3 regions of the Neorhizobium phenanthreniclasticum genome follow, and region 2 is predicted to be linked to each of the others. Evidence: predicted binding sites of a transcription regulator. Region 2 holds the regulator's gene; each other region holds the start of a gene.
The links. The regulator HrcA, encoded in region 2, represses chaperone genes, less so after heat shock. The targets are predictions, from matches to a motif close to GTTAGCACTCNCNNNNNGNGAGTGCTAAC.
Positions count from the first base shown of each region.

Region 1: groES (co-chaperone GroES) is a predicted target of HrcA. The motif match lies at 1,636-1,664, and genes of this name have one in related genera.
Region 3: groES (co-chaperone GroES) is a predicted target of HrcA. The motif match lies at 1,029-1,057, and genes of this name have one in related genera.

Region 1 covers NZ_JBEAAL010000001.1:259,208-262,484, reverse strand. Annotated here, with positions in the region: gene groL (chaperonin GroEL) at 1-1,224, opposite strand, end outside; gene groES (co-chaperone GroES) at 1,282-1,578, opposite strand; gene ABK249_RS01265 (TIGR01459 family HAD-type hydrolase) at 1,888-2,736, shown strand; gene ABK249_RS01260 (bifunctional riboflavin kinase/FAD synthetase) at 2,753-3,277, shown strand, end outside.
Region 2 covers NZ_JBEAAL010000001.1:704,061-707,337, reverse strand. Annotated here, with positions in the region: gene ABK249_RS03490 (VOC family protein) at 1-140, opposite strand, end outside; gene rph (ribonuclease PH) at 157-873, opposite strand; gene hrcA (heat-inducible transcriptional repressor HrcA) at 1,165-2,244, shown strand; gene grpE (nucleotide exchange factor GrpE) at 2,362-3,018, shown strand; gene ABK249_RS03470 (VOC family protein) at 3,076-3,277, opposite strand, start outside.
Region 3 covers NZ_JBEAAL010000036.1:29,060-32,336, reverse strand. Annotated here, with positions in the region: gene ligD (DNA ligase D) at 1-266, shown strand, start outside; gene ABK249_RS29990 (hypothetical protein) at 267-557, opposite strand; gene ABK249_RS29985 (usg protein) at 654-926, opposite strand; gene groES (co-chaperone GroES) at 1,209-1,523, shown strand; gene groL (chaperonin GroEL) at 1,577-3,205, shown strand.

The sequences.
Region 1 (3,277 bases), 440 kb from region 2:
CTGAACGGCCGCACGGGTCGCGTTGAGCGCGTCGTCGATGCGGTCCTTCTTTTCCTTCACTTCGACTTCCGTCGAACCGCCGACGCGGATGACGGCAACGCCGCCAGCGAGCTTGGCAAGGCGTTCCTGCAGCTTCTCGCGGTCGTAGTCGGAGGTGGTTTCCTCGATCTGGGCCTTGATCTGGCCGACGCGGCCTTCGATGTCGGCCTTCTGGCCCGCACCGTCGACGATCGTGGTGTTTTCCTTGGAGATCGAAACCTTCTTGGCACGGCCGAGCATGTCGATGGTGACGTTTTCGAGCTTGATGCCGAGGTCTTCGGAGATGACAGTGCCGCCGGTCAGGATGGCGATGTCTTCCAGCATGGCCTTGCGGCGATCGCCGAAGCCCGGAGCCTTGACGGCAGCGATCTTGAGGCCGCCACGCAGCTTGTTGACGACGAGCGTTGCGAGCGCTTCGCCTTCGACGTCTTCAGCGATGATGAGGAGCGGCTTGCCGGTCTGGACGACGGCTTCGAGAACCGGGAGCATCGCCTGGAGGTTGGAGAGCTTCTTCTCGTGCAGGAGGATGAAGGCATCTTCCAGGTCAGCAACCATCTTTTCCGGGTTGGTGACGAAGTAGGGCGAGAGATAGCCGCGGTCGAACTGCATGCCTTCGACGACTTCGAGTTCGGTCTCGGCGGTCTTGGCTTCTTCAACCGTGATGACGCCTTCGTTGCCGACCTTCTGCATGGCTTCGGCAATGTCGAGGCCGATCTGGCGCTCGCCGTTGGCGGAGATCGTGCCGACCTGGGCGACTTCTTCCGAAGTGTTGATCTTCTTGGCCTTGGCCTGGAGATCAGCGACGACGGCCTTGACGGCGAGGTCGATGCCGCGCTTCAGGTCCATCGGGTTCATGCCGGCTGCAACGGCCTTGGCGCCTTCGCGAACGATGGCCTGGGCAAGAACGGTTGCGGTCGTGGTGCCGTCACCGGCGATGTCGTTGGTCTTCGAAGCGACTTCGCGGACCATCTGGGCGCCCATGTTCTCGAACTTGTCTTCCAGTTCGATTTCCTTGGCGACGGAAACGCCGTCCTTGGTGATGCGCGGCGCGCCGAAGGACTTGTCGATCACGACGTTGCGGCCTTTCGGGCCGAGCGTGACCTTCACTGCGTCAGCGAGAATGTCGACGCCACGCAGCATCTTTTCACGCGCGGTGCGGCCGAATTTGACTTCTTTAGCTGCCATTTTTGAGAACTCCTGAAACGGGTGTCAGAGAATTTCGGAAAACACGACCGGCCGAAATCAGCCGATGATGCCCATGATGTCGGTTTCCTTCATGATCAGAAGGTCTTCGCCGTTGATCTTGACTTCCGTGCCGGACCACTTGCCGAAGAGAACGCGGTCGCCGACCTTGACGTCGAGCGCGGCGATCTTGCCGGACTCGTCGCGGGCGCCGGGGCCGACGGCGACGATTTCGCCTTCAGCGGGCTTTTCCTTGGCGGTGTCCGGAATGATGATGCCGCCTCTGGTCTTTTCTTCAGACTCGACGCGGCGAACGACGACGCGATCGTGCAGGGGGCGGAAATTGGTGCTTGCCATTGTCTAATCCCTCGATCAAATGACATTGACGGATCGCAAGATCCGTATCGCTTGGCTGTTGGCACTCACCTTGCGGGAGTGCTAACGAGGGTCGAGATAAGTGGGGCCGGCGATTGAGTCAAGGACGAAGCTGAAATTTTAAAGGCGGTCCCGCCTGCCGGTTGAAAACAAGCTTAATGGATAAGCCGGGCCATGGTGCGGCGCAAAAATGACACCAGCGTGTCGTCGCGGCGCAACGGGAGCTTTTTGCTTGTAATCTTTTCGGCGGTTTGCCATGTCACCGGGGACTTGGAGTGACAGGACGGACATATGGCAAAGCGCATCGGCAGTTTGAGCGAAGTGATCGGCGGCTACGACGTCGTTCTTTCCGACGTCTGGGGCGTCGTGCACAATGGCGTCGATGCCTTCCAGCACTCCTGCAAGGCGCTTGCCGAGGCGCGGGAGGCCGGCGCGACAGTCGTGTTGATCACCAATTCGCCGCGTCCGGCGCCGGGCGTCATCCAGCAGATGCGCGCGCTCGGCGTGCCGGACGGGACCTATGACCGTATCGTCACCTCCGGCGACGTGACGCGCCATCTGATTGCCGAAGGGCCGAAAAAGGTCTTCCTGCTCGGCCCCGAACGCGACATGCCGCTGTTTGACGGGCTCGACGTCGAGGCCGTTTCGGCAGAGGACGCGGATTGCATCGTCTGCACCGGTTTCTTCGACGACGAGAAGGAAGTGCCGGAGGACTACACCGGCCTCCTGACCGCCTTCGTCAAGCGCGACGTGCCGTTCATCTGCGCCAACCCCGACCTCGTGGTCGAGCGCGGCCACCGCATCATCCCCTGTGCCGGTGCCGTCGCCGCCTATTACGAACAACTCGGCGGCAAGACGCGCATCGCCGGCAAACCGCACCGGCCGATCTACGAGGCGACGCTTGCCGCCGCTCGCGAAGTGCGCGGCGATTTCCCGATGGACCGTGTGCTGGCGGTCGGCGACGGTATGCCTACCGACGTGCGCGGTGCGCTCGCATACGGGCTCGATCTGCTCTATATCAGCGGGGGTATCCATGTGGCGGAATATACCGTCAATGGCCGGACCGACGAAGCGATCCTCAATGCCTGGCTGAAATCGGAAAACGCCGCGCCGAAATACTGGATGCAGAGGCTTGCCTGAACCGGAAATCGCTTCGATGACCGTATTCCACCGCAACGAAAAGAAAGAACCGCTGCCCGAGGCGTTGAAGGGCGGCGTCATCGCCATCGGCAATTTCGACGGTGTGCATCGCGGCCATCGCAGCGTTCTCGAGCGCGCGTTGTCGCTTGCCGAAGAGCGCGGCACACCCGCGCTGGTGCTGACCTTCGAGCCGCATCCACGCACCGTGTTCCGGCCGGAGGAACCCGTCTTCCGGCTGACGCCCGCGCCGCTGAAGGCGCGATTGCTGGAGGCCATGGGCTTCCAGTCGGTGATCGAATATCCCTTTACCAGGGAATTCGCGACGCGCTCGGCGGAAGAATTCATCCGGACGATCCTGGTCGACTGGCTGCATGCCGGCGCCGTCGTCACCGGCTTCGATTTCCATTTCGGCAAGGGCAGGGAAGGCGGCCCGGCCTTCCTGATGGCGTCGGGCGAAAGGCACGGCTTTACCGTCTCGCTCGTCGATGCCTTCCGGGACGAAAATGCCGAAGTGATATCTTCGAGCCGCATCCGGGCCCTG
Region 2 (3,277 bases):
ATGCCCGGTCCGCAGCGGAAGAAGACATGCCGGTTTCCGGCGCGCAAGATCTTCTCAAGGCCGAGCACGCCGCCATAGAAGGCTTCTGCGGCATCGAGATCGTCGGCATAGAGCGCAGTTTCGAGAATTCCTTCGATCACCGCGCTCTCCTTCCGGTCAAGCGATCGCCTGCTTCTGCAGCGCCACCAGTTCCTGCGTGCCCGCCTGGGCGAGGGCCAGAAGTTGCAGGAATTCTTCCTGGCTGAAAGGAGCGCCTTCAGCCGTCCCCTGGACTTCGACGATGCCGCCTGCGCCGGTCATGACGAAATTGGCGTCGGTTTCGGCTGCGGAATCTTCGAGATAATCGAGATCGATCACGGGCTGGCTGGCAAAGATGCCGCAGGAGATCGCCGCGACATGGTCCTTCAGCACCTTGTCGACCTTGATCATCGAACGGGTTTCCATCCATTTGAGGCAGTCGTAAAGCGCCACCCAGCCGCCGGTGATCGAGGCGGTGCGCGTGCCGCCGTCCGCCTGGATGACGTCGCAGTCGATCGTGACCTGCTTCTCGCCGAGCGCCTCGAGGTTGATGACGGCGCGGAGCGACCGGCCGATGAGACGCTGGATTTCCTGGGTGCGCCCGCCCTGTTTGCCGGCGGCGGCCTCGCGCTTCATGCGCTCGCCCGTGGCGCGCGGCAGCATGCCGTATTCGGCGGTCACCCAGCCCTTGCCGGAATTGCGCAGCCATGGCGGCGTCTTTTCTTCAAGGCTCGCAGTGCAGAGCACATGTGTGTCGCCAAATTTGACGAGGCAGGAGCCTTCCGCATGCTTGGAGAAATTGCGCTCGAACGAAACCTTGCGCATCTGGTTTATCTGTCTGCCTGAAGGCCGCATTCGCCACTCCCTGGATTTCGGTTTCAGCCTTCTAAAGCAATTCCAGGAAAAGTGCGAAGCGGTTTTCCGTCCGGAATTGCGAAATCTGAAAATTCCAGCCAATTCCAGGAAAAGTGCGAAGCGGTTTTCCGTCTGGAATTGCGAATCTTGATATTCGGGCGGCGATCCTGCAGGAAAAGGGCGTTTGTCGTCTGTCATGCGAGGGAAATGGGTCATCCGATTTTCCCTTTTGCGATAGCCGGAGGAATGACTATATTTTCATAGCAGATCAACGGCACGGTGAAGGAATAAATGGGGTTTTCGAGACCGACGGGTAGGGACAGCGGCTCTGTGCTCGACGATCGCTCGCGGGAAATCTTCCGTCGCGTTGTCGAAAGCTATCTCGAAACCGGTGAGCCGCTTGGTTCCCGCAATCTGTCGCGGCTCCTGCCGATGTCGCTGTCGCCGGCATCCGTGCGCAACGTGATGAGCGACCTCGAAGAACTCGGCCTGATCTATTCGCCGCATGTCAGCGCCGGCCGGCTGCCGACCCAATCGGGCCTTCGGTTCTTCGTCGATGCCTTCATGCAGGTCGGCAATCTTTCTGATGAGGAACGCGCCACGATCGAACGGCAGATCCGGCCGGGTGACCGCGACCAGCCGATGGAGAGCCTGATGGCGGAAGCAAGCCTCATGCTGTCCGGCATGTCGCGCGGCGCCGGTCTCGTCATCACCACGAAGAGCGACCCTGTCCTCAAGCATGTGGAATTCATCCGGCTGGAGCCCACCAAGGCGCTTGCCGTGCTGGTCGGCGATCACAATCAGGTGGAGAACCGCATCATCGAGCTGCCCGCCGGCGTGACTTCGTCACAGCTCACGGAAGCGGCGAATTTCCTGAATGCGCATCTGACCGGTCAGACGCTGCCGGAGCTGCGCAACGAGCTTACGAGGCTGAAAGACCAGGTGCAGGGAGAGCTTTATACTCTCTCGCAGGAGCTCGTCGAGCGAGGGCTGGCCGTCTGGTCGGGGGACAATGAGGAGGGCAAGCCGAGCCAGCTTATTGTTCGCGGCCGCGCCAACCTTCTTCAGGGCCTCGACGATTCAGCCGATCTGGATCGTTTGCGCCTTCTTTTCGACGATCTCGAAAAGAAGGACAGTCTGATCGAAATTCTTGAACTCGCCGAGAGAGGGCCGGGTGTGCGTATCTTCATCGGCTCGGAGAACAAGCTCTTTTCGCTTTCCGGTTCCTCGCTCATTGTGGCGCCCTATCGCGACGGCGAGGATCATATCATAGGCGCTGTCGGCGTCATTGGTCCGACGCGGCTCAATTACTCTCGTATTGTGCCGATGGTGGACTACACCGCCCAGCTTCTCGCAAGGCTGTCGCGCTGAAGAGGCAAGCTTCCGGCGTCCGAGTTTCCGCCAAGCCTTGATTTTTCCATCTTAAACCTCGATATCGGGCACAAATCGAAGCCCGGAAATCTAAGCAAAGAATAACTGGAGACCGTCATGACCGACGAAACCAAGAAGAACGGACCTGACACAACTGCCGCCGAAAATACGACGGAAGCCGTGGCGTCTGCTCTTGAGGACGCGGCCAATCAGAACGCCGCCGAAGCGCCGGCCCCGGATGCAGGCCAGACGACCGATCCCCTGGGCGTGCTGAAGGCGGAGAATGCCGAACTGCGTGACCGCTTCCTGCGGCTTGCCGCCGAGATGGATAACCTGCGCCGCCGCACCGAGCGCGACGTGAAGGACGCCAAGTCCTATTCGGTCGCGGGCTTCGCCCGCGATATGCTAGCCGTTTCGGATAACCTCCGCCGTGCGCTGGATGCCGTGCCGACCGAAATGCGCGCTGGGGCCGATGCCACGCTGACGACGCTTCTGGAAGGCGTTGAAATGACCGAGCGCTCCATGTTGTCGGCGCTGGAACGCCATGGCGTGAAGAGGATCGAGGCGGAAGGCCAGAAGTTCGATCCGCACTTCCATCAGGCCATGTTCGAAATACCGGACACCACCGTACCGAACAACACGGTCGTGCAGGTGGTGCAGGCAGGCTTTACGATCGGCGAACGCGTCCTGCGTCCGGCCATGGTCGGCGTTGCAAAAGGCGGCCCCAAACCGGAAGCCTCGGCGGCCGAGCCGGCTGGCGAGAACAAAGCCTGACAATTCTGGAGGCGGGCGGTCTCGCCCGCTTTTGCCATGGTGCGGTCTTCTGTCGTCTCACCAGGCGGCGGGTTCTCGCACCATGTGCACGATGTTGGCAGGATTCGTCACCCAGCCGCCCTTGAAGCCGCCCGGCAGGGGCTCGATCGCATCGCAACGAACGACACCCGATTTCTCCAGGTGAGCCGCTGCGGCACCGAAATCGTCGGTGAAAAGCTCCAGCCAGATCTCTGCCTGGCTCAGCATCGGCGCCTCGTCG
Region 3 (3,277 bases), on a different contig from region 2:
GGCGCATCTTCCTCGACTACTTGCGCAATGACCGCATGGCAACGGCAGTGGCGCCGCTGTCGCCGCGCGCCAGACCAGGCGCGACCGTGTCCATGCCGCTGACCTGGGCGCAGGTGAAGTCCGATCTCGACCCAAAGCGTTTCACCATCCGCACCGTGCCGGTACTACTGGCGAAGACAAGCGCATGGCAGGACTATCACGATGGTCAACGGTCGCTAGAACAGGCGATCAAGCGGCTGGCGAAGGAGATGAAACACGCGGCCTGATCAGTGCACAGCCATGCTCACCAGCGGGTAAGGATGAACTGTCTTGAACTGCGCGATCATCGCTGTGGCTTGCTGCAGCACACGCTCTGCATTTTGCGCATCGTCGCGCGCCAACTCGTCAGCATTGATGCGAAGCGCCTGCGCCATATTGGCGGAAAGCGCGGCAAAATGCTTGTTACCTTCGACAAAAGCTTCACGCGCTGTGCGCTCGAGGACCCGGGCAACGTCTACAAATACCTCTTCCCGTTCCTCAATGCTGAGGTCATTGCCAATGTTGATTTTCTCTTCCATTCCCGATCTCACTCCGAATAGACGTGCGATAGCGACCGAGCTCATCAAGCCTCGGCCGCGAAAGAGCTAGGGAAGGAAAAATCCGGATTCAAGACCTCAATGGAGCTTGAACTCGCCTTCGACACGGCGCCATTCGTTTGGCCCGATCAGACGCTGATGGGTGTAACGGACGGAATGCAAAGGGCCATCGAGACTCTCCTGCCAAAAGTCCAGGAACTTGTGCATTTCGGGAAAATCGGGAGCCAGATCGTAGTCCTGCCAAACATAGGTCTGCAGCACGGATTCGAAATCAGGAATGCGGTAGAGGATGTGAGCGGTGGTAAGACCGTAGCCGTTGAGCTGACGTTCCAGATCCGATGAAAATCGCATGCTTCATCTCCGTTTCATGACACTCTGAAGGTGGCGCAAAATTTCGCGGCCATCAACGGATTTTCCAACGCTGGACGCCACTTTGTTGTTCCTTTCCAGCATGTTAGCAGCATGAGATCGTGAGTGCTAATTTTTTCGTTTCGCCCTCTTGAAATCGAAAAATCTCAAAACCAGATCATTTCGCGCAAAAAGCTCGAAGAGAGGTTTTGCACCCGCCCGGACTGGTCATCCGGTCCGGCCAGGGGGAACAACGTCATCATTGTTTGTCCATTGGAGGAAAACATGTCGTTCCGACCGCTTCATGATCGCATTCTCGTCCGCCGGGTCGAATCCGAAGAAAAGACCAAAGGCGGCATCATCATCCCCGACACCGCCAAGGAGAAGCCGCAGGAAGGCGAGGTCATCGCCGTGGGTCCCGGTGCCCGCAATGAGGCCGGCCAGATCCAGGCGCTGGACGTCAAGGTCGGCGATCGCATCCTGTTCGGCAAATGGTCCGGCACCGAGATCAAGATCAACGGCGAAGATCTGCTGATTATGAAGGAAAGCGACGTCATGGGCATTGTCGAAGCCCAGGCCGAGCAGAAAAAGGCCGCCTGAACCATTCATCCACGACCATCAGTCAGATAGCTGCCTATTGAGGAGTTAAAGAAATGGCTGCGAAAGAAGTCAAGTTTCACACCGATGCCCGTGAGCGCATGCTGCGTGGGGTCGATGTGCTCGCCAATGCGGTGAAGGTCACCCTCGGCCCGAAGGGCCGCAACGTCGTGATCGACAAGTCCTTCGGCGCGCCGCGCATCACCAAGGATGGCGTATCGGTCGCCAAGGAAATCGAGCTGGAAGACAAGTTCGAAAACATGGGCGCCCAGATGCTGCGCGAAGTGGCATCGAAGACCAACGACCTTGCCGGCGACGGTACGACGACCGCCACCGTTCTGGCCCAGGCGATCGTCAAGGAAGGCGCGAAAGCGGTTGCCTCCGGCATGAACCCGATGGACCTGAAGCGCGGCATTGATCTTGCCGTCGATGCCGTCGTCAAGGAACTGAAGAACAACGCCCGGAAGATCACCAGCAATTCCGAAATCGCCCAGGTCGGCACCATCTCGGCCAATGGCGATTCCGAGATCGGCCGCTATCTCGCCGAAGCCATGGAGAAGGTCGGCAACGAAGGCGTCATCACCGTCGAGGAAGCAAAGACCGCCGAAACCGAACTCGAAGTCGTCGAAGGCATGCAGTTCGACCGCGGCTATCTCAGCCCGTATTTCGTCACCAACCAGGACAAGATGCGGGTCGAGCTGGAAGATCCCTATATCCTGATCCACGAGAAGAAGCTCTCGAACCTGCAGGCGATGCTCCCGGTTCTCGAAGCCGTCGTCCAGTCCGGCAAGCCGCTGCTCATCATCGCCGAGGACGTCGAAGGCGAAGCCCTTGCTACGCTTGTCGTCAACAAGCTGCGCGGCGGCCTCAAGATTGCCGCCGTCAAGGCTCCGGGCTTCGGCGACCGCCGCAAGGCCATGCTGGAAGACATCGCCATCCTGACGGGCGGCACTGTCATTTCCGAAGACCTCGGCATCAAGCTTGAAAATGTCACACTGAACATGCTGGGCCGTGCCAAGAAGGTGGCAATCGAGAAGGAAAACACGACCATCATCGACGGCGTCGGCTCGAAAACGGAAATCAACGGTCGCGTAGCGCAAATCCGCGCGCAGATCGAGGAAACCACTTCCGACTACGACCGCGAAAAGCTGCAGGAACGCCTTGCCAAGCTTGCCGGCGGCGTTGCCGTGATCCGCGTCGGCGGCTCGACCGAAGTCGAAGTCAAGGAAAAGAAGGACCGCGTCGATGATGCCCTTCATGCCACCCGCGCGGCGGTGGAAGAAGGCGTCCTGCCGGGCGGTGGCGTTGCGCTGCTGCGGGCCGTCAAGGCTCTCGACAATCTCGCCACCGCCAACCAGGACCAGAAGGTCGGCGTCGAGATCGTCCGCCGGGCGATCGAAGCTCCCGTGCGCCAGATCGCCGAAAACGCCGGCGCTGAAGGTTCGGTGATCGTCGGCAAGCTGCGCGAGAAGACCGAGTTCTCCTACGGCTGGAACGCACAGAGCGGCGAGTATGGCGATCTTTATGCCCAGGGCGTCATCGACCCGGCCAAGGTCGTCCGTACCGCACTCCAGGATGCCGCTTCGGTCGCCGGCCTGCTGGTCACGACGGAAGCCATGATTGCCGAAAAGCCCAAGAAGGAAGCCGCTCCGGCCCTGCCGGCCGGCGCCGGCATGGACTTCTAAACTGATCGAGGAGGCCCGCAGCGTCCGTCAGGGGCGGGCCTCCCCACCCATTCAACCAAGTTCCATCGGTCA